Regions from separate parts of the Blautia sp. 1033sp1_1033st1_G9_1033SCRN_220408 genome, predicted to be linked through region 1. Evidence: predicted binding sites of a transcription regulator. Region 1 holds the regulator's gene; each other region holds the start of a gene.

What was found. Region 1 encodes HrcA, which represses chaperone genes, less so after heat shock. Its sites were predicted from a motif close to TGTTAGCACTCNNNNNNNNNGAGTGCTAACA; they were not measured.
Region 2: groES (co-chaperone GroES) is a predicted target of HrcA. The motif match lies at 5,973-6,003, and genes of this name have one in related genera.
Region 3: htpG (molecular chaperone HtpG) is a predicted target of HrcA. The motif match lies at 3,801-3,831, and genes of this name have one in related genera.

What each region holds. Positions count from the first base shown of each region.
Region 1 covers NZ_JBFKZO010000005.1:133,746-143,908, reverse strand. The annotation lists gene dnaK (molecular chaperone DnaK) at 1-1,791, opposite strand, end outside; gene grpE (nucleotide exchange factor GrpE) at 1,808-2,455, opposite strand; gene hrcA (heat-inducible transcriptional repressor HrcA) at 2,481-3,521, opposite strand; gene AB5916_RS05970 (ComEC/Rec2 family competence protein) at 3,734-4,636, shown strand; gene uvrB (excinuclease ABC subunit UvrB) at 5,253-7,244, shown strand; gene larC (nickel pincer cofactor biosynthesis protein LarC) at 7,279-8,598, opposite strand; gene AB5916_RS05955 (aminopeptidase P family protein) at 8,771-10,163, opposite strand, start outside.
Region 2 covers NZ_JBFKZO010000014.1:27,984-38,146, reverse strand. The annotation lists gene AB5916_RS11150 (YifB family Mg chelatase-like AAA ATPase) at 1-1,492, shown strand, start outside; gene dprA (DNA-processing protein DprA) at 1,518-2,402, shown strand; gene topA (type I DNA topoisomerase) at 2,441-4,519, shown strand; gene codY (GTP-sensing pleiotropic transcriptional regulator CodY) at 4,680-5,468, shown strand; gene AB5916_RS11130 (hypothetical protein) at 5,757-5,888, shown strand; gene groES (co-chaperone GroES) at 6,049-6,333, shown strand; gene groL (chaperonin GroEL) at 6,354-7,976, shown strand; gene AB5916_RS11115 (DUF6106 family protein) at 8,177-8,683, shown strand; gene guaB (IMP dehydrogenase) at 8,877-10,163, shown strand, end outside.
Region 3 covers NZ_JBFKZO010000013.1:27,226-37,388, reverse strand. The annotation lists gene AB5916_RS10700 (HAD family hydrolase) at 1-261, shown strand, start outside; gene AB5916_RS10695 (glyoxalase) at 361-618, shown strand; gene AB5916_RS10690 (hypothetical protein) at 755-3,712, shown strand; gene htpG (molecular chaperone HtpG) at 3,905-5,974, shown strand; gene AB5916_RS10680 (sporulation initiation factor Spo0A C-terminal domain-containing protein) at 6,288-6,611, shown strand; gene AB5916_RS10675 (DUF5721 family protein) at 6,689-7,192, opposite strand; gene AB5916_RS10670 (DegV family protein) at 7,361-8,200, shown strand; gene AB5916_RS10665 (hypothetical protein) at 8,285-8,545, shown strand; gene AB5916_RS10660 (cold-shock protein) at 8,842-9,042, opposite strand; gene AB5916_RS10655 (dihydroorotase) at 9,331-10,163, shown strand, end outside.

The DNA.
Region 1 (10,163 bases):
TGCTCCTGCAGCTCCACCCTGTGGATTCTGTGCCTCATACATCTTTGCAAAAAGCTTCTGAGCACTTTCCATCATCTTCTCCTGTGCAGCTTTGATATCAGCTACCTGAGAATCTGTAACTTCATCAGGATTTGTGCATTTTGCAAGGATATCTTTCAGGGCATTCAGATCAGACTCGACTGCTGCCTTATCATTGGCATCGATCTTATCTCCTGCTTCTTTCAGGGCATTCTCAACCTGGAATACCATGGAATCTGCATTGTTCTTTGTATCGATTGCTTCTTTACGTTTCTTATCCTGTGCCTCAAACTCAGCAGCTTCTTTTACTGCCTTGTCGATATCGGACTCAGACATATTAGATCCTGCTGTAATGGTAATGTGCTGCTCTTTACCTGTACCAAGATCTTTTGCAGATACATTTACGATACCATTGGCATCAATATCAAATGTAACCTCAATCTGCGGAACACCACGACGTGCTGGCGGAATACCATCCAGACGGAACTGTCCAAGGGATTTGTTGTCTTTTGCGAACTGACGCTCACCCTGTACTACGTTAATGTCTACGGCAGTCTGATTATCTGCTGCTGTAGAGAAGATCTGGCTCTTCTTTGTAGGAATGGTTGTATTTCTCTCGATCAGTCTTGTAGCAATACCACCCATTGTCTCAATAGAAAGTGACAGCGGAGTAACATCCAGAAGAAGGATATCACCTGCGCCAGCCTCTCCTGCAAGCTTACCACCCTGTACGGAAGCACCAAGTGCAACACACTCATCCGGGTTAAGAGATTTGCTTGGCTCCTTGCCAGTCAGCTGACGAACCTTATCCTGAACAGCAGGGATACGTGTAGATCCACCAACCAGAAGTACCTGACCAAGCTCAGATGCTGTAAGGCCAGCATCTGAAAGTGCACGGCGAACCGGCTCTGCAGTCTTCTCAACCAGATCATGTGTCAGTTCATCGAATTTAGCTCTTGTAAGGTTCATATCGAAATGCTTCGGACCTTCTGCTGTAGCTGTAATGAACGGCAGGTTAATATTGGTTGTTGTTGCAGAAGAAAGCTCTTTCTTTGCTTTCTCAGCTGCTTCTTTCAGTCTCTGAAGTGCCATCTTATCGTTGCTTAAATCAACACCCTCGTTCTTCTTGAACTCGGAAAGCATATAATCTGTGATTCTCTGGTCGAAGTCATCACCACCAAGACGGTTATTACCTGCTGTGGAAAGAACCTCGATAACACCATCGCCGATCTCAATGATAGAAACATCAAATGTACCACCGCCAAGGTCATATACCATGATCTTCTGCTCTTTTTCATTATCAAGACCATAAGCAAGAGCTGCTGCTGTAGGCTCGTTGATAATACGTTTTACATCAAGACCTGCGATCTTACCTGCATCCTTGGTAGCCTGACGCTGTGCATCATTGAAATATGCTGGAACTGTGATCACCGCTTCTGTTACAGGCTCACCTAAGTATCCTTCTGCATCTTTTTTCAGCTTCTGAAGGATCATAGCGGAAATCTCCTGTGGAGAATATTTCTTACCATCAATATTTACACGATAATCTGTACCCATCTCTCTCTTAATGGAAGAGATTGTCTTTTCTGCATTTGTTACAGCCTGACGTTTTGCAGGCTCACCTACCAGACGCTCACCTGTCTTTGTAAATGCAACAACAGACGGTGTTGTTCTGGATCCTTCTGTATTTGCAATAACGGTAGGTTTTCCACCTTCCATAACTGCTACACAACTGTTTGTAGTACCTAAATCAATACCAATAATCTTACTCATGATAATTCCCTCCTGATTAATTTGCAACTTTAACCATACTGTGTCTTACAACAAAATCTTTATAGGTATATCCCTTCTGGAATACTTCTACTACTTCATTAGCACCTGCATTTTCATCCTCTACATGCATCACTGCATTATGGAGGTTCGGATCAAACTCTTTGCCTTTGGCCTCGATCTCCTTAACACCCATCTCATCAAGAGCGGTCATCAACTGTTTGTAGATCATCTTCATGCCATCTGCAAAGGCATCTCCCTCTGGAGCCTGTGCAAGTCCTCTTTCAAAATTATCCACAACAGGCAGGATCTTTTCAACAATATCTCTTGCCCCGATCACATACATGCTGGCCTTTTCCTTTTCCGTTCTTTTACGGAAATTATCAAACTCAGCCATGCTTCTCTTTAAACGATCGGTAAGCTCTTCCACCTGCTGTTCAAATTTATCTTTTTTCTTTTTTCCGAAGAAAGAAGTCTTTGTCTTTTCTTCCGGTTTGGCATCTTTTGTTTCTGGCTCTTCTGATGCTTCAGCCTCTGGAACTTCTTTTTCCTCTTCTTTGGAAGATTCTTTCTCTGTATCCTCAGCCTCGGCTGCTGTCTCTTCTTCGCTGCCGTCAGTCACCGGAATCTCAACTGTTTCTTCTGTAGCTTCGGTTTCTTTCTTTATATCTGACACGCTGTCAACCGCCTTTCTATGTTTTCTTATTTACTGCTTCATCAAGATGAACCTTAAGCTTCTTCAAGCTGTCCACAACATTCTCATAATCCATACGCTTAGGTCCGATGATACCGATGGTTCCATGCATCCCATTGCCCAACTCATAAGAGGCAGTCACAACACTGCAATCCTTCATGGTCTGAATGGGAACCTCATCACCGATGTACACCTGCACACCTGTGCTTTCCTGATCACCCATGCTCTCACGAACCATATCTGCCAATTCCTTCTTATCCTCGAAAGTGGAGATCAGCTCGCTTGCTCTGGACTTGTCAGCCAGCTCCGGATATTTAAAAATATTGGTGGTTCCTGATGTATATACTTCCAAATCTTCCTCATCCACCTGAATGGTGGCTGCCACTGCATCTAACACGGTAGCTACCACACCGCTGTGGGTTCCTGCCTGCTCCTTCAGTCTGGCGATCATACCAAGATTGATATCCTGGATAGGAACTCCGTTCAGGTTGGTATTCAGAAGAAGGTTTAATTTCAGAATAGTCTGGTCATCCATCTCTTCGTCCAGATCAATGATCTGATTGCGGATCACATTGCCTTCACAAACAACAACTGCGATCAGCTGGTGCTCACTGACTCTGGAAAGCTGAATGAATTTCAATCGGCTTCCGCTGTACTGTGGAACCGTGATCATAGTGGCATAATTAGTATTGGCTGCCAAAACCTTGGCAACCTTCTTTAATACTTTATCCATCTTATCCGTGTTCTCTATCATCATCTCACGGATCTCTGCGATCTCTGATTCCTTTTCCCTGGTCAGTTCATCTACATAGAGACGATAGCCTTTGTCAGATGGAATCCTTCCTGCAGATGTATGAGGCTGTACGATATATCCCATATCGGTCAGGTCTGACATCTCATTCCGGATGGTTGCTGAACTTACATTCAGATCTGGATATTTGGAAATTGTCCTGGAACCTACCGGCTCACCTGTTTCCATGTATGTTTTGATGATTGCTTTCAGTATTTTCTTTTTGCGCTCATCTAATACGTCATCCATGAATGTTTGCTCCTTTCTCCATCTGTTTTGTTAGCACTCAACATAATGGAGTGCTAACATCTATGGTCTTAAGATACACCTGTTGTAAAAGTTTGTCAATATTTTTTACAAAATATTTGTGTGAAAATTTGGTGATGATTTTTCCTGATTGAGAAATGATTGTAAACGGCTTATAATATAGTTACGCAATATAAAAAAAGGAAAACACTACAATGGATTATAAAAAACATCTGACCTATTTTACAGGACTGGCTATCGGGCTTCTGACTCTTTTACTGGCTTTATTTCTTTCTCCTGCTGTTCCATGCTCAGCCGGCACTGCTTCTGTCACCTGGCGCGTTACCCAGTACGGCGATGACCATGCCGGAAAGCAGTCCATGTTCTATACCATCAAGGGCAGTAACGGCAAACTGATCGTAGTAGATGGTGGCTGGACAGATCAGGAGGCCTTTGTCCGTAAGACCATCCAAAGTCTGGGCAGCAAAGTTGATCTGTGGATCATCACTCACCCGCATCCGGATCATACCGGTGCTTTTATCAAAATCTTTTCTTCTCCAGGAGATATCCAGATTCGAAAAGTGATCGCTCCTAAGATCAATGACAGTCGCTACCGTAAATTTAAACACAGCTGGGATGAATATCCTGTGTTTCAGCAGTTTATGAAATTAATGTGCGGCACCTCCAAAATCCACTGGAAAGGAGCTGGTGACAGCTTCCGTTTTTCCGGACTGAAATTTCAGTTTTTCAACGGTTACAGCAACACCCTTACCAATACCACCAAAGACATCTGCAATGGTTCCTCCCTGGTATTTAAAGTATCCGGCAGGAAAACCAGCATGCTGTTCACAGGAGATATTCTCACAAAGGTAGGCAGACGGCTGATCAGTACATATAAGAAGCAACTAAAATCCACCTTTCTGCAGGCGCCGCACCACGGCAATAATACAGGTCGTTATTCCTTCTATAAATATATCGGTGCTGATATCACTTTTGTGGATGCCCCTGCTTTTCTCCGGACTTATCCTGCAGTAGCCCGGAATCTTCAAAATATAAAAGCACTTGGCGGACAGGTATATACCTACAACAGTTCCAGGCGAAGCGTTATCATTCACTGAAAATTGCAGGAAGATTGGGGATTTCCTGTAAGATCACAAAATGACCGGTCAGATGTGTTTACACCTGCCGGTCATTTGTATAAAACAGCCCCAGCAGTCCAAGCCCTGGGCTATGATACCTGATTTTTTGTTTTATATACGCTTACCGCTCCATCTCTATGTGAAATCCCTGATTTTCATGTTCTTTTATAATATTTTCCACTTCTTTCAGATTCATGGAGGTTAAATCCCCTGGAATGGTATTCTTTGCTGCACCGCTGATATTTCCGAAACCCGTCGCCTTTTCACAGCTGCCTTCCTCACATAAAAGCCCATATAGCACACCGGATAGCTTAATTCCATAAATCTCAAGAGATTCATCCCTCCTTACATAGGTTTATTATCTATTTTATCTGTGGTTTTCCTTTCGGCAAACGCAGTCTCTTTTGAATTTCTTTCACTCTGGTTACTTGTGATTGAAATACTGATGAAGATTGCAACCTACTCTGTAGTTGCAGTAGAAATAATCAGTATTATCCCTATACTTTCAAAAGTATTTCTGCTATAATCGGGAAACAGAGTACAGCGCAGACGGTAACGTCCACCCATAAATAGATTCTGACAAAGAGGTGTTTCCATGGATCATTTCAAATTACATTCCGAATACAAACCTACCGGCGATCAGCCGCAGGCCATTGAGGAACTGGTCAAGGGCTTCAAAGAAGGTAACCAGTTTGAAACCCTGCTGGGTGTTACCGGCTCAGGTAAGACCTTTACCATGGCAAATGTGATCACACAGCTGAATAAACCTACCCTTGTCCTTGCCCACAATAAAACACTGGCAGCACAGCTGTATGGTGAGTTTAAGGAGTTCTTCCCTGAGAACGCAGTGGAATATTTTGTCTCCTATTATGACTATTATCAGCCGGAAGCTTATGTTCCCTCCTCTGATACGTATATTGCCAAGGATTCAGCCATCAATGATGAGATCGACAAGCTTCGTCTTTCCGCTACTGCTGCCATGTCCGAAAGGCGTGATGTGATCATTGTATCTTCTGTTTCCTGCATTTACGGTCTGGGTTCTCCTCAGGAATTCCAGGACATGATGATCTCTCTTCGGCCTGGCATGACCAAAGACCGGGATGAAGTGATCCGGGAACTAATCGATATCCAGTACACCAGGAATGAAATGGATTTTCACCGCAGTACCTTCCGGGTACGTGGAGATACTCTGGAGATCTTCCCTGCCAACTACTCTGACAGTGCGATCCGTGTAGAGTTTTTCGGCGATGAAATCGACCGGATCACAGAGATTGATGTGCTTACCGGTGAGATCAAATGTGAGGTTTCCCATGCTGGGATTTTTCCGGCTTCTCATTATGTAGTACCAATGGAACAAATCCAGCGTGCAGCCAAGGCAATCGAAGAAGAACTGGAAGAACGTGTTACTTACTTTAAAAGCGAAGACAAGCTTCTGGAAGCCCAGCGTATTTCCGAACGAACCAATTTTGATATCGAAATGATGAAAGAAACCGGCTTCTGCTCTGGCATTGAGAATTATTCCAGGCACCTGGCAGGTCTTGCTCCTGGTCAGCCCCCTTACACCCTTCTGGATTATTTCGGAGATGATTTTCTTCTGATCATAGATGAGTCCCATAAAACGGTGCCTCAGATCGGTGCCATGTATGCCGGTGATCAAAACCGTAAGCAGACCCTGGTGGATTACGGTTTCCGTCTTCCCTCTGCAAAGGACAACCGACCTTTAAGCTTTGATGAATTTGAGCAGAAGCTGGATCAGGTTCTGTTTGTATCTGCTACTCCTGGTGAATACGAAGCAGATCATGAACTTCTTCGTGCAGAACAGCTCATCCGTCCTACCGGCCTTCTGGATCCGGAAGTAGAGGTACGTCCTGTAGAAGGCCAGATCGATGATCTGATCGGAGAAGTGAATAAAGAGGTAGAAAAGAAGCATAAGATCCTGATCACAACCCTGACCAAACGGATGGCAGAGGATCTTACCCAATATATGAAGGATGTGGGGATCCGTGTACGTTACCTTCACTCGGATATTGATACACTGGAGCGTGCACAGATCATCCGGGATATGCGTCTTGATATATTCGATGTACTGATAGGTATCAACCTGCTTCGAGAAGGCCTTGACATCCCGGAGATCACCCTTGTAGCAATCCTGGATGCAGACAAGGAAGGCTTCCTCCGTTCGGAAACCTCCCTGATACAGACCATTGGCCGTGCTGCACGTAACAGTGAAGGCCATGTGATCATGTATGCAGATACCATGACCGATTCCATGCGTCAGGCCATTGATGAGACCAGACGGCGCCGTCAGTTACAGGATGCCTATAATCAGGAACATGGTATTACGCCAACCACTATCAAAAAAGCCGTCCGTGATCTGATCGCAGTATCCAAGGCAGTAGCAGAAACAGAAGTGAAGCTTGCCAAGGATCCTGAATCAATGAACAAAAAAGAGCTTACCAAACTGATCTCCCAGGTAGAAAAACAGATGCGTGCTGCTGCAGCTGATCTTAACTTTGAACAGGCCGCACAGCTACGCGATAAGATGATCGAATTGAAAAAAAGCCTTGCCGAGCTTGAAGGGAATTAACAGCATTCCCGGCCCGGCAGGGCTCTTTTTTCTGTTACATTGTCTTTTCAGCTTCTAATTTAATCTCATGATAAAGTTCTGAAAAGCTCTTTTTATTTTTACGTGCCAGTTCTGCCACGCCATCACTTTCCGGATAGCAATAACATTCACCTTCCCAGGTACAGAATTTCACTTTGGCTGTCCCATAAGATGTGCTCACATTCTTAATCTCCCGAATCATTTTAGAGCGGTTTACCAGGTAATATCTGATCCCTATAGCTGTGGTATGGACAAAGACCAGTTTTTCCATACTTTTCCGATCTTGTATTTTGCAAAGGATACTCAGCTTGTAGGCGGGACGATTCTTCTTCATATAAATTGGCTGATACCAGACATCCAGTGCTCCTGCCTGCAACAGCTCTTCCATAACAAAACCAAGTGTTTCTCCTGTACAGTCGTCCAGATTACTTTCCAGTACCATCACCTGATCTCTTTCTTTATCATCCGGGGCTTCTCTGGTTTTGCCAGTTTCTCCCAGACTCTCAGGATTCTTATTCTCCTCAGGTACTTGGATCCACATGGCACGAAGAATCCCTGCAATCCCGTAATCTCGCTTACCACCGCCCATACCCATTCTTTTGATGATAAACTGCTCCGGCAAAGTATCCCTAGTTCTAATCGCCGCTGCAATCGCCGCACCGGTAGGCGTTACCAGTTCTCCCTGCACATGAGTAATATGAAGTGGCAGCTGATATGCCTGAGCAATAGCTGATGTTGCAGGAACAGGAATGGGAAGAAGGCCATGCTGGCAGCGGATCTGACCCTGTCCTTCATTTACAACCGGAATAACCACGTCCCGTACCTGAAGATCATCCAGACATATCGCTGCTGCTGCAATATCAATAATAGAATCCACTGCACCCACTTCATGAAAATGTACCTGATCCATCGGCTTTCCATGTACACTTCCTTCTGCCTCTGCTAGGATCCTGAAAATCTTAAGTGCTAGTTCCAGTGCATAAGGACTCATATTTCCAGCCTGAAGAATCCGGGTGATCTCCTGAAGATTTCGTCCATGATGTCCGTTTTTATGGATACTGTCATGATGAACATGCTCTTCATGGCTGTGTCCGTGAAGATACTCCATATCATGATCATGATTATCATGCTCCAGGATCACGTTAAAATCGCAGACCCTTAAACCGGATTTGGTCACATTTGAAATCTCTGCTTTCCAGCCGTCCAAAGGCAGGCTTTCCAGAGTTTTTACAAGATGCTCCGGATCAGCCCCAAGATCCAGAAGAGCTGCTACTGTCATATCTCCGCTGATTCCACTGGAACAATCCAGATAAATCATTTTTCCCTGTTTCTGCATATATAAATACTCCCTGTTTTCTCTTCATTTGTAACTGTTTTCTCTTCATTTATAACTGTTATGTGTTTTCCATCATTTTTTTATCCACTCTGCCTTATTATAAAGCAAAAACCTGCTTCTCTCAACAAAAAAAGAAAAGCCGTTGCTTTATAACAACAGCTTTTCCATACTTTTAGTCCCTGATCGGACTTGTTACGTTTTTAAGCCATTCCCGCTCTTCTTCCGGCAAAAAGGCTTCAATCTTCTCATATACCATTTCGTGATACTGATCCAGCCATTTCTTTTCTTCACAATCCAGGTATTCCATTTTCACAGCGGAAAGATCAATCGGGCAAAGAGTCAGTGTTTCAAAATGCAATAGTCCATCCTGGGAATCCTTCACACACAAAATCAGATTCTCTATACGTATCCCATGGCTTCCTTCTACATAAACTCCTGGCTCATCAGAAGTGATCATCCCCTCCTGAAATACTGTTTTCAGATGATCCGGCAATCTCCAGTGAATAAAATTAGGCGGCTCATGTACATTCAGAAGTGCGCCTACTCCATGTCCGGTACCATGATTAAAGTCCTGTCCATGCTCAAGCAGCGGCCCTCTTGCCAGGTAATCCAGCATCTGCCCATTTGTACCCTGATGGAATCTGGCCTTTGCCAGATCGATCATACCCTTTAATACCAGCGTATAATGAAGCTTCTGTTCCTCCGTTACGTTCCCCATTACAACCGTTCTTGTAATATCTGTTGTACCGGCTCTATACTGCCCGCCTGCGTCTACAAGATAAAAGCCTTCTTTTTGGATTTCTGTATCTGTTTCTCTTGTGGAAATATAATGGCACATAGCTGCATTTTTACCATAAGCAGAAATCGTTTCAAAGCTGGGCTCCAGATAACCCTTCTGCTCTCTTCTAAGCGTTTCCAGATGATCCGCAGCCTCCATCTCCGTTACATGTGCTGTTTCCGGAACGTGCTTCAGCCAGTACATATATCTGGTCATTGCCACCCCATCCCGCAGATGAGCACTTCGTACCTGTTTTATCTCCTGCTGATTCTTCACAGCCTTCATGAGAACCGAAGGATCCGTTGCTTCTTTTTTAGTCACGTGTTCCGGCAGACAATAATATAATTCATCACTTACCTTTTCCGGATCCATTAATAGCGTACATTTCGGAAGCTTTTCTAAGACCTGAACAATATCATCATAATCCCTTACAAAGACTCTGTCCTTTTCCAGTACATCTCTTTGTGCCTCATTAAGTACACCACTTTGTACAAACAAAACTGCGCCGTCCATGGTAATAATGGTATAGGCCTGAATTACCGGGCTGCAGGCTATATCCATTCCACGAAGATTATAAATCCATGCAATATCATCCAGAGAAGTAACCAGATGTACATCCGCTCCCTGTTTCACCATTTCTTCCCGGACACGTTCCAGCTTATCTGCCCTGCTTTCTCCTGCCTCATCCATTGTAAGGAACCAGGCCGGTGTTTTTTCCATTGCCGGCCGATTCTCCCACGCTTCATCCACAATATCTCTGGAGCTGCTGATATTGATCTTATTTTCT
Region 2 (10,163 bases), on a different contig from region 1:
GTGTCCCATTCAGGTGGAAGCAGATGTAAGTGACGGTCTTCCATCCTTCACAATGGTGGGGTATCCGTCAGCTCAGGTAAAAGAGGCTCAGGACCGGGTCCGTACTGCTCTCCGCAATAATGGGATCAGTCTGCCACCTAAAAGAGTAACCGTGAACTTTGTACCGGCAGATATCAAAAAAGAAGGGGCAGGATTTGATATACCTGTAGCTGCAGCTGTTTTATCTGCGGCAGGGATCCTTCATCCAAGCCTGCTTGAAGGCGTGATGCTTGCCGGGGAGATCAGCCTGAACGGAGAGATTTATCCTGTGCCGGGTATTCTTGCCAGAGTGATCAAAGCAAGGGAATTAAAGTGCAGATATTGTATGGTTCCCTATGGTAATCTTCAGGAGGCCAGGCTTGTAAAAGATATGCCAGTGATCGGTGTAAAGGATCTGAAAGAACTGATCCGATATCTGAAAAATCCGGAAGATTTTCATAAAGAAAATCCTGACAGACCAAGCCCTAAAGAAACAGAAAATGAGTGCAAGACCAGGGTGGATTTTCTGGATATCCATGGTCAGGAAGGAGCCAAAAGAGCCTGTGAGATCGCAGTGAGCGGATTTCACAATATTCTGTTTATCGGCCCTCCTGGAGCCGGCAAAACTATGTTGGCAAAGCGGCTTCCCACCATTATGCCACAGCTTACTTTTGAAGAAAGCCTGGAGCTGACCAGGATCTACAGTATTGCTGGATTGTTGTCTGCTGACAGTCCGTTGATCTGTCAAAGACCTTATCGAAGTCCTCACCATACCAGTTCTGCCCAGGCAATGGCAGGAGGAGGCAGGATTCCTGGTCCAGGAGAGGTGACCCTGGCACACAGAGGTGTGCTTTTTCTTGATGAAATGCCGGAATTTTCAAGGAGAAGCCTGGAAATCCTGCGGCAGCCCATGGAAGATAAAGTGATCCAGCTTTCAAGAGCCAGCGGGACCTTTACATTTCCGGCAGGCTTTATGCTGGCAGCAGCCATGAACCCTTGTCCATGTGGCTTTTTTCCGGATATGAACAGGTGCCGCTGCACTCCTGGAGAAGTGAGTCACTATCTGGGGAAGATCAGCAATCCTTTGCTTGACCGGATCGATCTTTGTACGGAGGTATCGCCTGTATCTTTTCAGCAGATGAATGGCGCGCCGGAAGGAGAATCCTCTGATACGATCCGGGAAAGAGTAGAGCGAACCAGGCAGATCCAGCTGGAAAGATATCAAAAGGAAAACATATGCTTTAACGGAGAGCTTTCCGGCAGACAGATCCAGAAATACTGCGGGGTTACAGAAGAAGGAAACAGGCTTCTTGAACAGGCATTCCGAAAAATGGAACTTAGTGGCAGAGCGTATCACAGAATACTGAAAGTGGCCAGAACCATTGCGGATATGGAGCAGGAGGATAAGATACATGTTTCCCACATTTCGCAGGCTTTATCCTATCGTGCATTTGACAAAAAATACTGGGTATAAATGAAGAAACAGTGAGGTATTTTATATGGAAGGAAAACAAACAGAAATAAGAAAGATCACCATAAACAGTAAGGAATATCCCAAGCGTCTTAAGAAGCTGTCAGGTATGCCAAAAGAACTTTATGTAATAGGAAATCTGCCGGAAGACAATGCACCCACAGCAGCTGTGGTAGGGGCCAGAATGTGCAGCGCCTATGGAAAAAGGCAGGCTCATTGTTATGCAAAGGTACTGGCAGAATACGGGATCCAGGTGATAAGCGGTATGGCATTGGGAATCGATACTCAGGGACATTTGGGCGCATTGGAGGCACAAAGGCCAACTTATGCAGTGCTGGGCAGCGGCGTGGATGTGTGTTATCCTGCAGCCAACCGGAAGCTTTACAATCAGATCCTGGAAACCGGAGGAGGGATCATCAGTGAATTTCCTCCCGGGATGCCGCCAAAGGCAGGACATTTTCCTGCACGAAACAGGATCATCAGTGCCCTGGCAGATGTGGTGCTGATCGTGGAAGCCAGAGAACGAAGCGGATCTTTGATCACTGCAGGCTTTGCTCTTGATCAGGGAAAGGCAGTGTATGCCCTTCCGGGACAGGTGGATCAGATTCTTTCACAGGGCTGTAATCAGCTGATTTTTGATGGGGCAGGCATTGCCTGGTGTCCGGAAATCCTGCTTGGGGAATGGGGGATTTTTCCTGAAAAGAAGGAGACAGCAGGAGAAAAAAAGAACTTAGGACTTGCAAGAGATTTGGAATTGGTGTATAGTTGTCTCGATTTACGACCTGAAAACCTGGATTATTTTATTCAAAAAACAGGATTTTCAGCAGGAAAAACAAGCGGGCTGCTGATGCAGCTTCAGGTATTGGGGCTTGCCAGTGAGGTGGGCAGACAGCATTATGTTAGATGTAAGTAACATGTGACTACATTATGATTTAGCTTAGGAGAGTTATCATGGCAAAGTATCTGGTGATAGTTGAGTCACCTGCAAAGGTAAAGACAATTAAGAAGTTTTTGGGGGCAAATTATGAAGTAGAGGCATCAAACGGACATGTACGGGATTTCCCAAAGAGTCAGTTTGGCATTGATGTGGATAATGATTTTGAACCGAAATATATAACCATCCGTGGAAAGGGAGAATTGCTTGCCAAACTTCGTAAGGCAGCGAAGAAAGCAGATAAGATCTATCTTGCAACGGACCCTGACCGTGAGGGAGAGGCTATTTCCTGGCATTTATCACAGGCTCTGAAAGAGGATCCAAAGAAAATGCACAGGATCACCTTTAATGAGATCACAAAGACTGCAGTAAAGGATTCGTTGAAGCATCCAAGAGAACTAAATCTGAACCTGGTGGACGCACAGCAGGCAAGGCGTATGCTGGATCGTATGGTGGGTTATACCATCAGTCCTCTTTTATGGGTAAAGGTGAAGAGAGGCTTAAGTGCAGGAAGGGTACAGTCTGTAGCTTTACGTATCATCTGCGACAGAGAGGATGAGATCAATTCTTTTATTCCGGAAGAATACTGGAGCCTGGACGGAGACTTCATTGTAAATGGAGAGAAAAAGCCACTGGAAGCCAGATTCTACGGCACAGACAAGCGGATGGAGATCCATAATAAGCAGGAGATGGACCAGGTACTGAAGGCTCTGGAGGGGCAGGAGTATGAGATTTCCGAGGTAAAGAAAGGAGAACGCACCAAGAATGCGCCACTTCCTTTTACTACCAGTACTCTTCAGCAGGAGGCTGCCAAAACATTGAATTTTTCTACACAGAAGACCATGCGTCTGGCACAGCAGCTGTATGAAGGCGTGGATATCAAGGGCAGCGGCACAGTAGGTGTGATCACCTATCTGCGTACAGATTCTACCAGGATCTCTGAGGAAGCTGACAGTGCTGCAAGAGCTTATATTGGAGACAATTATGGTGAGCAGTATGTTTCCCATTTCGAAAAAGCAGTGAAAAAGGGACAGAAGATCCAGGATGCCCATGAAGCGATCCGTCCTACAGATATCAGCAGGACTCCTCAGATGATCAAGGACTCCCTTTCAAGAGATCAGTTCAGGCTTTATCAGCTGATCTGGAAACGCTTTGCAGCCAGCCGGATGGCAGCAGCCAAGTATGAGACCACATCTGTGAAGATCCGGGCAGGGGAATATACCTTCACAGTTGCAGCTTCCAAGGTGGCCTTTGACGGTTTTATGTGTGTATACACCCAGGAAGATGATGAGAAGAAGGGCAATGTATTAAGCCAAAGTCTGGAAAAGGGCATGAAGCTTTCCTTAAAGGAATTAAAGCCACAGCAGCATTTTACACAGCCGCCGGCTCATTATACAGAGGCTTCCCTTGTAAAAACCATGGAAGAACTGGGAATCGGACGCCCAAGTACTTATGCGCCTACCATTACCACGATTATCAGCAGAAGGTATGTGTCAAAAGAGCAGAAGAACCTTTATGTAACCGAACTGGGTGAAGTTGTAAATAATATTATGAAACAGGCATTTCCAAGTATTGTAGATGTGAATTTTACAGCTACCATGGAAGGTCTTCTGGACTGCGTGGAAGCAGGGACAGTACAGTGGAAGACAGTTGTCCGTAATTTCTATCCGGATCTGAAAGCAGATGTGGATGCTGCACAGAAGGAACTGGAAAAAGTAGATATCCAGGACGAAGTTACAGATGTGATCTGCGATAACTGCGGACGTCATATGGTGATCAAATATGGTCCCCATGGCAGATTTCTTGCATGCCCTGGATTCCCGGAGTGCAGAAACACTAAGCCATATTATGAAAAGATTGGTGTACAGTGTCCTAAGTGCGGCGGTGAGGTTGTGCTGAAAAAGACCAAAAAGGGCAGAAAATATTACGGCTGTGAGAACAATCCGGAATGTGATTTTATGTCCTGGCAGAAGCCGTCTAAGAAGAAATGCCCAAAATGCGGTAATTATATGGTGGAAAAAGGCAATAAACTGGTATGCAGCCAGGAAACCTGTGGATATGTGGAACAGAAAACAACCGATGATGAGGATAAATAATGCTTTTTTCAGTCAATATTTATTAATAAGATATATTTCCTGAAAAATCGGGTAAAATAAAAAAATAGTAAAAAATGTCTTGTAAATATCCTGCAAAACGTGTAGTATGATTATATCAGATTACAGGATTGCTTCATAAAAGAAGTGAAAGGAGGACAATATGAGCGTTCAGTTACTGGATAGAACAAGGAAGATTAACAAGCTTCTTCACAACAGCAACTCCAGCAAGGTGGTATTTAATGATATCTGCCAGGTTCTGATGGAGACTCTAAGCTCCAACATTCTTGTACTTAGTAAGAAGGGTAAGGTATTAGGTATAAGCTTATGTCCTGGAGTTGAGGAAATCACAGAACTGATTGAAGATAAAGTTGGCGGCTATGTGGATGGAATGTTGAATGAAAGGTTTCTGGGCGTTCTGTCTACCAAAGAAAATGTAAATCTCCAGACGCTTGGGTTTGAGCATGTATCTGCAAGCTACCAGGGGATTATCAATCCCATTGACATTGCAGGTGAGAGACTTGGCACGGTATTTATGTACCGTAAGGACCGTCCATATGATATAGAAGATATTATTGTCAGCGAATACGGCACTACTGTTGTAGGGCTGGAGATGATGCGGGCGGTGCATGAAGAGAATGCGGAGGAAGACCGTAAGAAGCAGGTTGTGAAGTCTGCTTTTAATACTTTATCATTTTCGGAATTGGAAGCCATCATCCATATCTTTGATGAACTGAATGGGGATGAGGGGATACTGGTTGCCAGCAAGATTGCTGACAGAGTAGGGATCACCCGTTCCGTTATTGTGAATGCACTTCGCAAATTTGAAAGTGCAGGTGTGATCGAATCACGTTCTTCAGGTATGAAGGGAACTTATATTAAGGTTTTGAATGAAGTGATCTTCGATGAACTGGAGGAGATCAAAGCCCAGAAGAATAACAAGAAAGCCTGAACAGGGCTGGGATATCAGATGATCAGAAGGCTGTTGCAGAGATTGCAGCAGTCTTTTTTATGTAATAGGAAATTACTCCGTAATGTTCCTATTACATAAAAACGCTCCGCGAGGATGCGACCAGATGCATGAGGAATATGTCTGCTAAAGCAGACTGCATCTGGCGCGCAAAGCGTAACAAGTCCCTCAAAGATTGAGGGATACAGGGAGTTTGAAGCGGACTTGTTCGCTTTGTTCCGTAATCAGGAAATTATTCCGTAAGGTTCTTATTGCTAAAAATGCATCGCAATGATGGGCTTTGTGTATACTGTACCTGTAGGATTCTGGCTTGGCTTGCTGGCTGTTTCTTTTGCTGCTATATTTACATCATTTTTTTATAAAAATAAAAAAATTAGAAAACAAGAGAAAAATAAAGAATAAATAAGATTTTAAAAGAATACACTGTAATCTATAAGCGTGAAAAGAGTTGCAGAAAAGCGATAAATTCAATAATATAGGGACAGTGATTAGCACTCATATTAATTGAGTGCTAGCAAATTAGAAATGAAGAGCATTGCAATAATAAAGGAGGACATAAATCATGAAGTTAGTACCATTAGGTGACAGGGTTGTATTAAAACAGTTAGAAGCAGAAGAAACTACAAAGTCCGGTATTGTTCTTCCTGGTCAGGCACAGGAAAAACCACAGCAGGCAGAGGTTATTGCTGTAGGTCCTGGCGGCGTTGTTGATGGCAAAGAAGTAAAAATGGAAGTTGCTGTAGGAGATAAGGTTATCTACTCCAAATATGCAGGAACAGAAGTGAAACTTGAAAACGAAGAATATATTGTTGTAAAACAGGGCGATATTTTAGCTGTTATTAAATAAAAACAGGAGGATTGATGATCATGGCAAAAGAGATTAAATATGGCGCAGAAGCCAGAGCAGCACTTGAAGCTGGTGTGAATAAATTAGCTGATGCAGTAAGAGTAACACTTGGACCGAAAGGAAGAAACGTAGTTCTTGATAAACAGTTTGGCGCTCCGCTGATCACTAACGATGGTGTTACCATTGCGAAAGAAATCGAGCTTGAGGATGCATTTGAAAATATGGGTGCACAGCTGATTAAAGAAGTAGCATCCAAAACCAACGATGTTGCAGGTGATGGTACTACAACTGCTACAGTACTTGCTCAGGCAATGGTACATGAGGGAATGAGAAACCTGGCAGCAGGTGCAAACCCGATCATTATGAGAAAAGGTATGAAGAAAGCTACAGATGTTGCTGTAGAAGCAATCAAGAAGATGAGCCAGAAAGTAAGCGGTAAATCCCAGATCGCAAATGTAGCAGCAATTTCTGCAAGTGATGAAGAGGTTGGTAAGCTGGTAGCTGATGCTATGGAGAAGGTTTCCAATGATGGTGTTATCACTGTAGAAGAATCCAAGACTATGCATACAGAGCTTGACCTGGTAGAAGGTATGCAGTTTGACCGTGGATATATTTCAGCATATATGTCCACAGATATGGAGAAAATGGAAGCAACACTGGAAGATCCATATATCCTGATCACAGATAAGAAGATCAGCAATATCCAGGAAGTTCTTCCGCTTCTGGAGCAGATCGTTCAGGCTGGAGCAAAGCTTCTGATCATTGCAGAGGATGTTGAGGGTGAGGCTCTTACTACTCTGATCGTAAACAAATTAAGAGGAACCTTCCAGGTAGTGGCTGTTAAAGCTCCTGGCTATGGTGACAGAAGAAAAGAAATGCTTCAGGATATTGCAATCCTTACAGGCGGTACAGTGATCTCTGATGAGGTTGGTCTGGAACTGAAGGATGCTACAATGGCTCAGTTAGGCCGTGCAAAATCCGTTAAAGTTGCAAAAGAGAATACCGTTATCGTTGACGGTCTTGGAAAGAAAGAAGATATTGCAAACCGTGTTGCACAGATCCGTGCTCAGATTGAGGAGACAAAATCTGATTTCGACAGAGAGAAGCTTCAGGAAAGACTTGCAAAACTGTCTGGCGGTGTAGCTGTGATCCGTGTTGGTGCTGCAACTGAGACAGAGATGAAAGAAGCAAAACTTCGTATGGAAGATGCTCTGGCAGCTACAAGAGCAGCTGTTGAGGAAGGCATTATCGCAGGTGGCGGTTCTGCTTACATCCATGCTACCAAAGAGGTTGGTGAGCTGGCTGCATCTCTTGAGGGAGATGAGAAGACCGGTGCCAACATCATCCTGAAAGCACTGGAGGCTCCTCTGTTCCGTATTTCTGCAAATGCAGGACTTGAGGGATCCGTGATCATCAATAAAGTAAAAGAGTCTGAGCCAGGAATTGGTTTTGATGCTCTGAATGAGAAATATGTGGATATGGTTAGCGCAGGTATCCTTGATCCTGCAAAAGTTACCAGAAGTGCCCTTCAGAACGCTACAAGCGTTGCATCTACACTGCTTACAACAGAGTCTGTTGTTGCAAACATCAAAGAAGATGCACCGGCAGTACCGGCTGGCGGACAGGGAATGGGTATGATGTAATCCCAGCCACATTATAAAGAGGTACATCATAAAGAAAGTATAAATTGGGGTCGGCGTCATAGACGCTGGCCCTGTTTTGTGATATACTGAAAAAAATGTCAGGAATAGTAGAAGATGTACTGGAAGCACTGCTCGACTTGAATTGAACTTTCTGACAATTACAAAAATTAAAAACAAAAAAAGAAATAGGAGAAGATGTTATGAGTGACTTATATCAGGAGCATCTGGTAAAGAAAGAGCGCACAGCAGCGGATTCTGCAGTCCGGATCGCAGTGATAGGATTTACTGCACTTTTTGTTGTGGCAGGTTTGTTTATCACACCAATTGCTCTGCTTCTGGCACTGGTTCTTGGTCTGGCAGGGTATTTTATACTGTTTCCAAGGACTGACCTGGAGTACGAGTATCTTTATGTGAACGGTGAACTGGACATTGACAAGATCATGGCCAAATCCAAGAGAAAAAGAGTTAAAAATCTGGATATTAAGAATGCAGATCTGGTAGCTCCCCTTACCTCCCACAGGATGGATTATTACAACAATAACCAGAAGATGAAGGTGTACGATTTTTCTTCTGGAAATGCAGAGCACAAGCGTTTTGCCATGATCATCAGAGATAATGGAGAGTCCTGCAAAGTGATCCTGGAGCCGGATGAGAAGATGATCCAGGCGATTCGGAGCAGTGCGCCAAGCAAGGTCTTTCTGGACTGAGTAAACAGGTTGTGACAAGGTCTTTTTGGCCTGACCCAGTGTGTCATGGCAAGGTTTTTCCGGCCTGACCCAGTGTGTCATGCTAAGAATTTTTCAGGCTAACCCGGTATTGACACTGATTATTTTTTTTGCTAAACTATGGAACAATACATAAAAAATAAAACACAAAACATTTAACAAGGGAGGAAATGCAATGGGTACTATCATTGGAGAGGGCATTACATTTGACGATGTTCTTTTAGTTCCGGCGTATTCAAAGGTAATTCCGAATCAGGTTGATGTAACCACGTATCTGACCAAGAAAGTAAAATTAAACATACCGCTGATGAGTGCAGGTATGGATACCGTTACAGAGCACAGAATGGCGATTGCCATGGCCAGACAGGGTGGTATTGGTATTATTCACAAGAATATGTCTATCGAGGCGCAGGCTGATGAGGTAGATAAAGTTAAGCGTTCCGAGAACGGCGTTATCACAGACCCATTCTATTTGTCCCCAGAGCACACATTGAAGGATGCCAACGACCTGATGGCAAAATTCCGTATTTCAGGTGTTCCGATCACAGAAGGCAGAAAGTTGGTAGGTATCATTACCAACCGTGACCTTAAGTTTGAGACAGACTTTTCCAAGAAGATTAAAGAATGCATGACTTCTGAAGGACTGATCACTGCAAAAGAAGGGATCACTCTTGAAGATGCAAAGAAGATTCTTGCCAAGTCCCGTAAAGAGAAGCTTCCCATCGTTGATGATGACTTCAACTTAAAGGGACTGATCACTATTAAGGATATTGAGAAGCAGATCAAATATCCGCTGGCAGCGAAGGATTCCCAGGGACGTCTGCTCTGTGGTGCAGCTGTAGGTATTACAGCTAATGTACTTGCACGTGTAGAGGCACTGGTTGCAGCTAACGTAGATGTGATCGTGATCGATTCAGCCCACGGCCATTCTGAGAATATCCTCCGTGCTGTTCGGGAGATCAAGGCAGCATATCCGGAGCTTCAGGTGATCGCAGGGAATGTAGCTACAGGAGCAGCTACAAAGGCTCTGATCGATGCAGGAGTGGATGCTGTTAAAGTTGGTATCGGACCTGGATCTATTTGTACTACCCGTGTGGTTGCCGGTATTGGTGTTCCACAGATCACAGCAGTTATGGACTGTTACGAAGTGGCAAGCCGTTATGATATCCCTATCATTGCAGATGGTGGTATTAAGTATTCCGGTGATATTACTAAGGCGATCGCAGCAGGTGCTAATGTGTGTATGATGGGAAGCATGTTCGCAGGATGCGATGAGAGTCCGGGAACATTTGAATTATATCAGGGAAGAAAGTACAAGGTATATCGTGGTATGGGATCTATTGCAGCTATGGAGAACGGCAGCAAGGATCGTTATTTCCAGGAGAATGCCAAGAAGCTTGTTCCTGAAGGTGTTGAGGGCCGTGTAGCATACAAGGGCCATTTGGAGGATACTGTATTCCAG
Region 3 (10,163 bases), on a different contig from region 1:
CAGACGAATAAAGCCATTGGGTTGCGAGCTTTACAGGATGTGTATGGCATTGCAGCAGATGAGTGTATGGTCTTTGGGGACGAATACAATGATATTGAAATGCTTCAGGCAGTAAAATACAGCTTTGCCATGGCACATTCCAAGCCGGGGGTACGTGCTTCGGCAGATTTTGAGGCAGAAAGAGAAGAGCCGGTGTTGGAGGCTATTCTTCAGTCGGAGGGAAATATAGAGAAAATTCCCCTTACTCCGGCGAGAAGATAATTCCATGCAAGCAGGAGACACAACTAAATAGAAAACACAACTAAAAACTAAATAGGAAACACAACTAAATAGGAAACTGAACAGCAGGAGGAAAATAATATGTATACAGAAGAATGCATTAACATATTTCTGAAAAAACAGGGACAGCTTTTTGATGAACCAGTAGCAGAGAATCCGGAAGAGGCAGAGGCTTTTCTGGAAGACTGCATGGCGGTTGTGGTAGATTCCATCAAGGATGTAAAAGTATATCTGTCCGGAATGGGCGCAGATGTAGATGGACTTTCAGATGAAGAACTGGAAGAAGAAAGTGAAGTTTTTCCTCTTCCTGATGGAACATATTTGATCGTAGAAGGGTGAAACTGTCAGGTAAATCCATTTTACATGAAGAAAAAAAAGTCTGCTATAATACATATAGAAAATAAAACAGCAGATATATCCGGATCAGAATTAGTGATATGATTTGCCGGACATAAAATGTAAAGGAGGATGGCATATGAAACCCAAAAAGATTTTATCTGTTCTAATGGCAATGCTTATGGCTCTTTCGTTACTTCCGTCACTTGTATTTGCATCGGAAGCACAGGCTGTGAAGCTTGATGGAAAGCTGAAGATCAAAGGAACAGCTTCTGTGGGAAGTGTGCTCAGAGCAGAGTATAAAAAGGTAATTCCTGAAGGGATTACAGACGAGGATGTTACATTCCAGTGGTCAAGAAAGACTGGAGATGAACTGACTGAGGTGGGTAAAGAGAAAACGTACACCCTGGTACAGGAAGATATGGGCAACAGGATCCAGCTTAAGATCACAGGAAATGAAGAACTTGGTTTTACAGGTGAATTAAAGGCACTTAGTGTGGAGGTTGTGGCAGAGGGTGAGACTCCTGCTCCGGATGAGGATAATGAAGATGACCTTACGCAGCAGGATGTACAGATTCCGGAGGCTGCAGGCGAGGGTGCTTCAGACGCAGACGTAGATGTTCAGGGTGATACCCAGGATACAGACATTCCGGAGGCTGGGGATGATACCCAGGATGCAAATATTCCGGAGGCTGGGGATGATACCCAGGATACAGACATTCCAGAGGCTGGGGATGATGCCCAGGATGCAAACATCCCGGAGGCTGGAGGAGATACCCAGGATACAAATATTCCAGAGGCTTCTGATGACGGCACTACGGGAGCTGCCCAGGATATTCCGGCAGATACAGACAACAGTGCGATCCAGATCAATAATGAAGAGACTCTTAATATTCCGGAGACTACAGATGCAGATGCTCCGGAACTGACATACAGTGCAGAAGTATCTATGGATAACAGCACTGGTGTACTTGATTTTGGCAGTGCAGAGGCAGGATATACACAGCTTCCTGGTGAGCAGTATGTGACTATTACTAACACAGGCACAGGCGATTTGAATTTCACCAGTGTTTCACCAGAGCACTTTATGGTACAGGATATTACAGAGCCTTTGAAAGCAGGGGAATCTGTAAATGTATGGGTTCAGCCAAGAGAGGGTATACCGGCTGGTATTTATAAGGACACGATCACCTATACTACCGAGGAAGGTGCACAGGCTTCCTTTGAAGCAGATTTCACAGTGAATGAAGCAGCTCAGGTAACAGATGGAAATGGTGAGGATACAAATGCACCACAGGATCAGCAGAAAACTGATCCGGCACCTTCTGTGACTTCAGACGTGCCTGCAGGAACAGCCCTTACATTTGATCCTGTTACAGCAGGATATACAGAACTTCCAGCAGGGAAGACTGTAAGCTTCAGCAATCAGGCAGGCACAGCAGAGGCACAGCTTAAGGCAGTGCTTGACGCAGGTGCACAGGCAGCTTTTACAGCAGCATTTTCAGCAGATACCTTAGCAGTAGGCGCAACGGAATCTTCAGTATTGACAGTTCAGCCAGTAGCTGGTCTTACAGCAGGTACTTATTCCGGTAATGTGACTGTACAGGTTAATGGAGTGGATTTTGCTACCTATCCTGTATCCCTTACAGTGAATGCACCGGCAGCAGCGAGTCTGGCAGCAGATCCGGCAAGCGGAAGTACTCTTGCATTTGATTCTGTAAAAGAAGGATATGCAGCAGCACCAGATGCAAAGTCTGTTACAGTAAGCAATTCAGGAAATGCAGCAGCGAATCTGACAGCTGTTCTTGATGAGGCAGGACAGAATGCATTTACTGCAGCTCTTTCACAGGCTTCTATAGCAGGTGGGGAGTCTGCTATTCTGGCAGTTCAGCCGAAGATGGGGTTGAAAGCTGGTACCTATACAGGTCAGGTGTCTGTATTGAATGACGGAAATGTTGTATTCACATATACATTTTCTTTGACGGTGGCACCGGCAGATGTATTTGGATTATCTGTAAATCCCAGCATAGTTGATTTTGGTACTGTGAAAGCCGGTTATACAGAAGCACCACAGGCTGGCACAGTTACTGTAAAGAATGAAGGTAATACAACCATCAATCTGAAGCAGCCAACAGGCGGTGATTTTGAGGTGGGTGCTCTTTCAGCAGTGACACTTGCACCAGGTGAGAGTGCAACCTTTACTATAAGACCTAAGACAGGTCTTGCAGAAGGACTGTTTGATCAGGATATTGTAGTAGCAAGCGATAATTCCCAGACAAGTGTAAAGGCAATCCTTACAGTTGCAAAAGCAGAGGTTAAACTGACAGGGATTACCAAACCTTCTCAAATTACAGGGCTTGCCAATGGTACGAAGAAATCCGCTAAGGCTCTGAAGCTTCCTGAGACTGTTGTCATCAGTACTACAAATGGAAAGATGAAAGCATCCGTTAAATGGGATGTAAATGGCAGCTCTTATGATCCGGACAGTACAGATGCACAGACATTTACTGTAAAGGGAACAGTGACATTACCTAGTGGTGTGACCAATCCTGATCAGATCAGCACTATTGTTTCTGCAAAAGTAAGTGTGAATGGACGTTCTGCAGTGCTTGCAGACCCATCCGGAAATACTATTGCAGGGATTGATCCTAACGCAGCTTATACTACAGCGACCAAGATCACCGTCACAGCAAATGGTGCAGGTATGAATAATACCGATCCTGGAACCGGAGATACCAGATATATTCCGGCAAGCTGGAAGGTTCTTGAAGAAAGAAAGTGGGAGCAGGCTCCTTATTCAGCTACATTCAGAATGGCTAAGGCAGGAAGCTATACTATGACAGTTGTATTCAATCAGCAGAAATACGATGGAAGTAACTGGGTAAATACAGGTGCACAGGATGCTAAGCAGGTCAACTTCAATGTTTCACAGGCAGATGGCCAGGATCTTACCCCGGCAGCGAACCGTACAGATGCTAACCAGAAAAATGCAGTACGTACCGGTGATAACACACCGATCATGACATTTGTGATTATTCTGGTGGTTGCAGTGATCTGCATCATTGGTGTAGTTGTTTACAGAAAAAAGAAAAAATGATTTCATAATATAGTGATGTTGTCAGCAGGCTTTTTAGGGAAGCTTATTATTCCCTAAAAAGCCTGCTGTTTTATGAAACAAAGCCTGCTGTTAGCACTCAACTTGCATGAGTGCTAAATTTTTCTTGACTTTTGAAAAGAAGAGTATTAGTATATATTGCATAAGAGTAAAAATCAAAGGAGAGTGATCTACATGGCTGAAAAGCATGGTAGTTTATCAATTAACAGTGACAATATTTTTCCAATTATAAAGAAATGGTTATATTCTGATCATGATATTTTTGTCAGGGAACTGGTTTCCAATGGCTGTGATGCAGTGACGAAGCTGAAGAAACTGGATGTAATGGGCGAGTATACATTGCCGGATGATTACAAGCCGGAGATCCATATTATTGTAGATCCGGAAAAGAAGACCCTGAAGTTTATTGATAATGGTCTTGGTATGACTGCAGATGAAGTAGAAGAGTATATTACACAGATAGCCTTTTCAGGCGCTACCCAGTTCCTGGAGCAGTATAAGGATAAGACTACAGATGATCAGATTATCGGTCATTTTGGACTGGGATTTTATTCTGCATTTATGGTTGCAGATGAGGTTCATATTGATACTCTTTCTTATAAAGAGGGCGCCACAGCTGTACATTGGACATGTGATGGCGGTACAGAATATGATATGCAGGATGGGGATAAGACAACAGTTGGTACAGAGATCACACTGTTCCTGAATGAAGAGAGCGTAGAATTTGCCAATGAATATCGTATGCGTGAAGTACTTCAGAAATATTGTTCCTTCATGCCGGTAAATATTTATCTTGCTAAGGAAAATCAGGAGCAGGAGTACGAAACCATTGATGAGTCAGAGCTTCGTGAGGATGATGTAGTTGTTGAGCATATTCATGAAGATGCTAAGACTGAAGAGAAAGAAAATGATAAAGGAGAGAAAGAGGTTGTCGAAGTTTCTCCTGCAAAGGATAAGGTAAAGATTAACAAACGTCCAGTATCCTTAAGCAATCCCCATCCACTGTGGATGAAGCATCCAAATGAATGCACAGAGGAAGAATACAAAGAGTTTTATAGGACTGTATTTATGGACTACAAGGAGCCATTGTTCTGGATCCACCTGAATATGGATTATCCCTTTAACTTAAAAGGTATCCTGTATTTCCCGAAGATCAATACAGAGTATGATTCTATCGAAGGAACCATCAAGCTTTATAATAATCAGGTATTTATTGCTGATAATATTAAAGAAGTGATTCCAGAGTTCCTGCTTTTACTGAAAGGTGTGATCGATTGTCCGGATCTGCCTCTGAATGTATCCAGATCAGCACTTCAGAATGATGGATTTGTACAGAAAATTTCTGAATATATTACCAAAAAGGTTGCAGACAAATTGACTGGTATGTGTAAGACAGACAGAGAATCCTATGAGAAATACTGGGATGATATCAGTCCATTTATTAAATTTGGCTGCATTAAGGATAATAAATTTGCAGATAAAATGCATGATTACATTCTGTTCAAGAATATTGACGGAAAATATCTTACATTGAAGGACTGCATTGAAGAAAATAAAAAAGATCAGAATGTTGAAGAGAAGGCTGAAGATACAAAAGAAGCAGAAGAGAAGAAAGAAGAAACTTCTGATGATAAGAAAGAGCCGGAAAAGACAACGATCTTTTATGTGACAGATGAGATCCAGCAGAGCCAGTATATCAATATGTTCCGTGAAGCAGGCAAAGATGCTGTGATCATGAAACATAATATTGATGCTCCGTTTATCACTCATTTGGAGCAGAAAGATGAGCATGTACAGTTTAAGAGAATTGATGCAGACCTTTCTGAAGAAATGAAAGAAGATGCTGCCATTGACGAAGATACAGTAAAGAAGCTGACAGATATCTTCCGTACAAGCCTTAAGAAAGATAAATTGGAAGTAAAGGTTGAAAAGCTGAAAAATGCGGGTGTTGCAGCAATGGTTACTTTGTCTGAGGAAAGCCGCCGTATGCAGGATATGATGAAAATGTATAATATGTATGGCATGGATCCGTCCATGTTTGGAGGTCAGGAAACCCTAATCCTGAATGCAAACCATCCGCTGGTACAGTATGTGGCAGAGCATACAGATGGGGAGAATACATCCATGATCTGTGAACAGCTGTATGATCTGGCAATGATGAGCCATAAACAGCTTTCACCAGAAGAAATGACAAAATTTGTTAAGAGAAGCAATGATATTCTGCTGAAACTGGCAGAAGCTTAATAAAGCCGTAAGAAGGTCGCTGTCTGGTACAAGATATATTATATCTGTACCAGAGACAGCGATTTTTTTTATCTCAGTCGAGAAGATTCCCGCTTTTTTCAGGTGGTGAGTAACAGCAAGCTCGACTTGAAAAAAAATTATAAAAAATATATATATTTTTCCGGAGTTGTTGTGTATAATATTAATGGGTTATTGTTGTAATTCAGATGATTCTTTCAGATAGAATCCAGAAAAGTGTAAGAAAAGCCGTATTGTATCACTGTGTGAACCAAGGTAAGAAGTAAAGGAAACATTGTTTTACAGGAGGAGAGTTATGAGAAAGGTTTACGGCTTGATTAGAACACTTGGAGCTACTTCAAAGTATAAAGGTTATTATTTTGTTGCAGAAGCAGTGAAATTGTCAATGGGATTCGCAGAAAAGCCTGTACGGATCACGAAAGATGTATATCCCTGTCTGGCACGGAAATTTAAGTCCACACCTGTAAATGTGGAGCATGATATACGTACCGTTATTAATATATGTTGGGAGAACAACCGTGAAAAGATACAGGAAATTGCAGGTTACACTTTAGAGTATAAACCTACAAACAGTGAGTTTGTCGATATGTTGGCATATTATCTGAAAGAGCAGATCTGACAAAGCATATGTGAAAGATGACAAAGGATGAAGAAGAGCTGAAACAGGAGTCGGAATGGCGAAACTGACTCCGGAGATTACATCTCTTCAAATATGATTTGATGCTGGGAAAAAAAGTCCAGTACCATACCGTCCCATAACTGTTCCAGACGTTTGTCTGGAATAAATGTGTTGAAAGCTGTCCCTGTTGTACATAGCAGGATTTTGTTTTTGAACTGAAGATTCAGATAAAGTCCACTGATGGCAGAAGGGGCAGCAGAAAGGCTGGCCTGAGCCGCAAGAGCCTGTGTCTGAGTTTTGGACAGCTGAAGAACGATCTTGAAAGAAAGAGGCGTGCGTTTGCCACGGATCACGGACCAGCAGAAAGGTCTTGTTTCTTTCCAAAGGGAGTAGGTGCGCCCACTTTTCTGGAGTATCTGAAGCTGGTCACTGTCCAGAAAATCTGTATGCAGTTTCCCATCAATAGAAAATGTATTATAAGTTGTAATCTCAGCCTGGTTCAACCAGAATGAATCAAATACTTCTCTTATAAATAGTTTGTTCGTAAAATCTCGAAGATCTGTTATTTTTAAAGCAATCATTGAAAATCCTCTGTTTCATAATATGTAAGATACCTATTCCCACATCATTATAAACGAAAATAAAAAAAAAGGATAGAGTTTTCTAAAAAGACTTTTCAAATACAATATGATATGCTAATATAGATGTGGTATTCAATACTACATATTATGGAAAAGAGGACGATATAATTGAGCTATAAGATTGTGATAGATAGTTGCGGAGAACTTTTAGATGAATGGAAGCAGGATACCAGATTTGAATCTGTCCCTCTTACTTTGACTGTTGGAAATGAGAATATCATAGATGATAGTACTTTTGACCAGGCGGATTTTCTGAAAAAGGTGGCTGATTGTCCGGAATGTCCAAAGTCAGCCTGCCCATCACCGGAACGATACAGGAAGGCTTTCGACTGCGATGCGGATCATGTGTATTGCGTTACTTTATCAGCTGAGCTGAGCGGATCCTATAACAGTGCAATGCTGGGAAGAAGTCTGGTGGAAGAAAAGCATCCAGGCAAGAAGATCCATATATTTAATTCTTGTTCTGCATCGGTTGGAGAAACCCTGATCGCATTAAAGATCCAGGAATGTGAAGAAAAGGGGATGGACTATAAGCAAACGATCGATACGGTAGAACATTATATTTCACAGCAGAATACTTTTTTTGTACTTGAGAATCTTGAAACTCTTCGTAAGAACGGGCGTCTTAGCAGGGTGAAGGCATTGGTTGCATCAGCACTGAAGATCAAACCTGTGATGGGTGCTACTCAGGAAGGTACCATATGTCAGCTTGACCAGGCAAGAGGTATGAATAAGGCTCTTGTGAAGATGGTAGAACACATTCAGGAAGTAACCACAGACAGTGTAAATCGGACATTGGCTATTTCTCATTGCAACTGTGCACAGCGTGCCCAGATGCTGAAGGAGGCTCTTGAGGAAAAAATGAACCTTAAGAAGATCCTGGTTCTGGATACTGCGGGAGTCAGCAGTATGTATGCCAATGATGGCGGGATTATTGTTGTTGTATAAGGTTTGAGGCTTTTCTTTTCTTTAAGAGTGTGCTATAATATGCAGAAATAATATTTTGCAGTGAGCATATAAAGGAGATAGATTATGAGCCAGAAAAAAGTGGATGCTTACAAAGCTGAAAAAGCGAACCGTGAAAAAATCATGAAAAAAGAAAAAAGGGTTCTTCGTCTTGAGAAGCTGATTGCCCTTGCGTTTTGTATAGTTGCAGTTGTATGGATCGGATTTTCTGTATACAGCAAGGTAAATGAAGGCAAAGAAGAAGTAGTGGTAAATACTGAGATGGATACTTCCGCTCTGGATGATTACCTTTCCGGGATCGCTACTGACGCTGCTGATGCAGAATGATAATTGCCTGCTGATCGGATAGCAGCAATACCAGCAGAGCTTTGATACAGGCTGTAATGCGAATAAAGTTTTAATTGTGAAAGTACTGAACAATTACGAAATTATAAAGGATAGTGGATATGACAGAGATTTCTGCCGATTCCACTATTCTTTTTGGCTTTTATGCAATATATTTTTTGTATCCCGGATAACAAAAAGTCCCCGGAAATCCGGAGACTTTTGCTGCTATCAGAAAATATTAAAATTCTCTTTCTGCTGTTGGTCAGTACTCAATAGTATACAGGGTACAAAATTAATTATAATTTTGTAACGTTAGCAGCCTGCATTCCACGAGCTCCCTCGGTAAGATCATAAGTTACAGCCTGACCCTCTTCAAGAGATTTGAAGCCTTCACCGTTGATTGCGGAAAAATGTACAAATACATCAGCACCGTCTTCACCTGTGATGAATCCGTAACCTTTTTCAGCGTTGAACCATTTTACAGTTCCCTTGTTCATCTTGTTACCTCCATAAAAATAAAAAGTTAAAAGCAGTTCTGGCGAAAAAAATCACCAGATTTTACAGACTATATCATGTAATCATATAATCTCTAAAAACTAGTGATGATTTTACATTAATAATCCCTGACATGGTTTGATTATATATCCGGTTTTTCTAAATGTCAAGGATTAATAAGAAAAAGGGCTTTATTAAATGGTATTTTTCGTGTATTATGTAACTTAGAGTATTTTGGAATAACTCTGTGAATGGAATGAAAACAGGCAACTCAGAAGGGAGAGATCTGAATGGGTGTTTTGATCCGTGGCGGTCGTGTGATCGACGCAGCGACAAATACCGATAAAGTGATGGATTTATACCTGGACGATGGTGTGATCCAGGAGATTGGCGAGAACTTGCAAAAAGCTGATGCAGGGGATCGGGTCATTGATGCGGATGGGCTGGTGGTAATGCCAGGCATAGTTGATCTTCATGTACATTTCCGGGATCCAGGCCAGGAGTATAAAGAAACGATTGAGACAGGATCCAGGGCTGCAGCCAGAGGCGGAGTGACTACTGTGGTGACAATGCCCAATACCACACCGGTGATTGATGAGCCGGATCGAGTAAGGTATGTACAAAATAAAGCTGCACAGCTTTCACAGATCCATGTGCTGCAGGCTGGAGCCATGACCAGAGGAGAACAGGGCAAAGAGCTTTCTGATATTAAAGGAATGGCAGATGCAGGAGTACCGGCTCTTTCCGAAGATGGTAAATCTGTAATGGATGCAAAGCTTTGCAAAGAAGCCATGACAATAGCAGCAAGATGTGATCTGCCGGTGCTGGATCACTGTGAAGATATTGACCTGCGTGGGAACGGGTGTATGAATGATGACGAGAATGCAAGAAGACTTCGGCTTCCAGGCATTAGCAATGCAGTAGAAGATGTGATCGCTGCAAGGGATATTATCTTGGCATGCGAGACAGGAGCCAGGCTGCATCTCTGCCACTGTTCCACCAAGGGGACAGCTTTTATGATGAAGGCACTGTCAGAGGCTGGGATCACCAATGTAACCGCAGAGGTGTGCCCTCATCATCTGATCCTGACATCTGATGATATTCCATCTGATGATTCTAATTA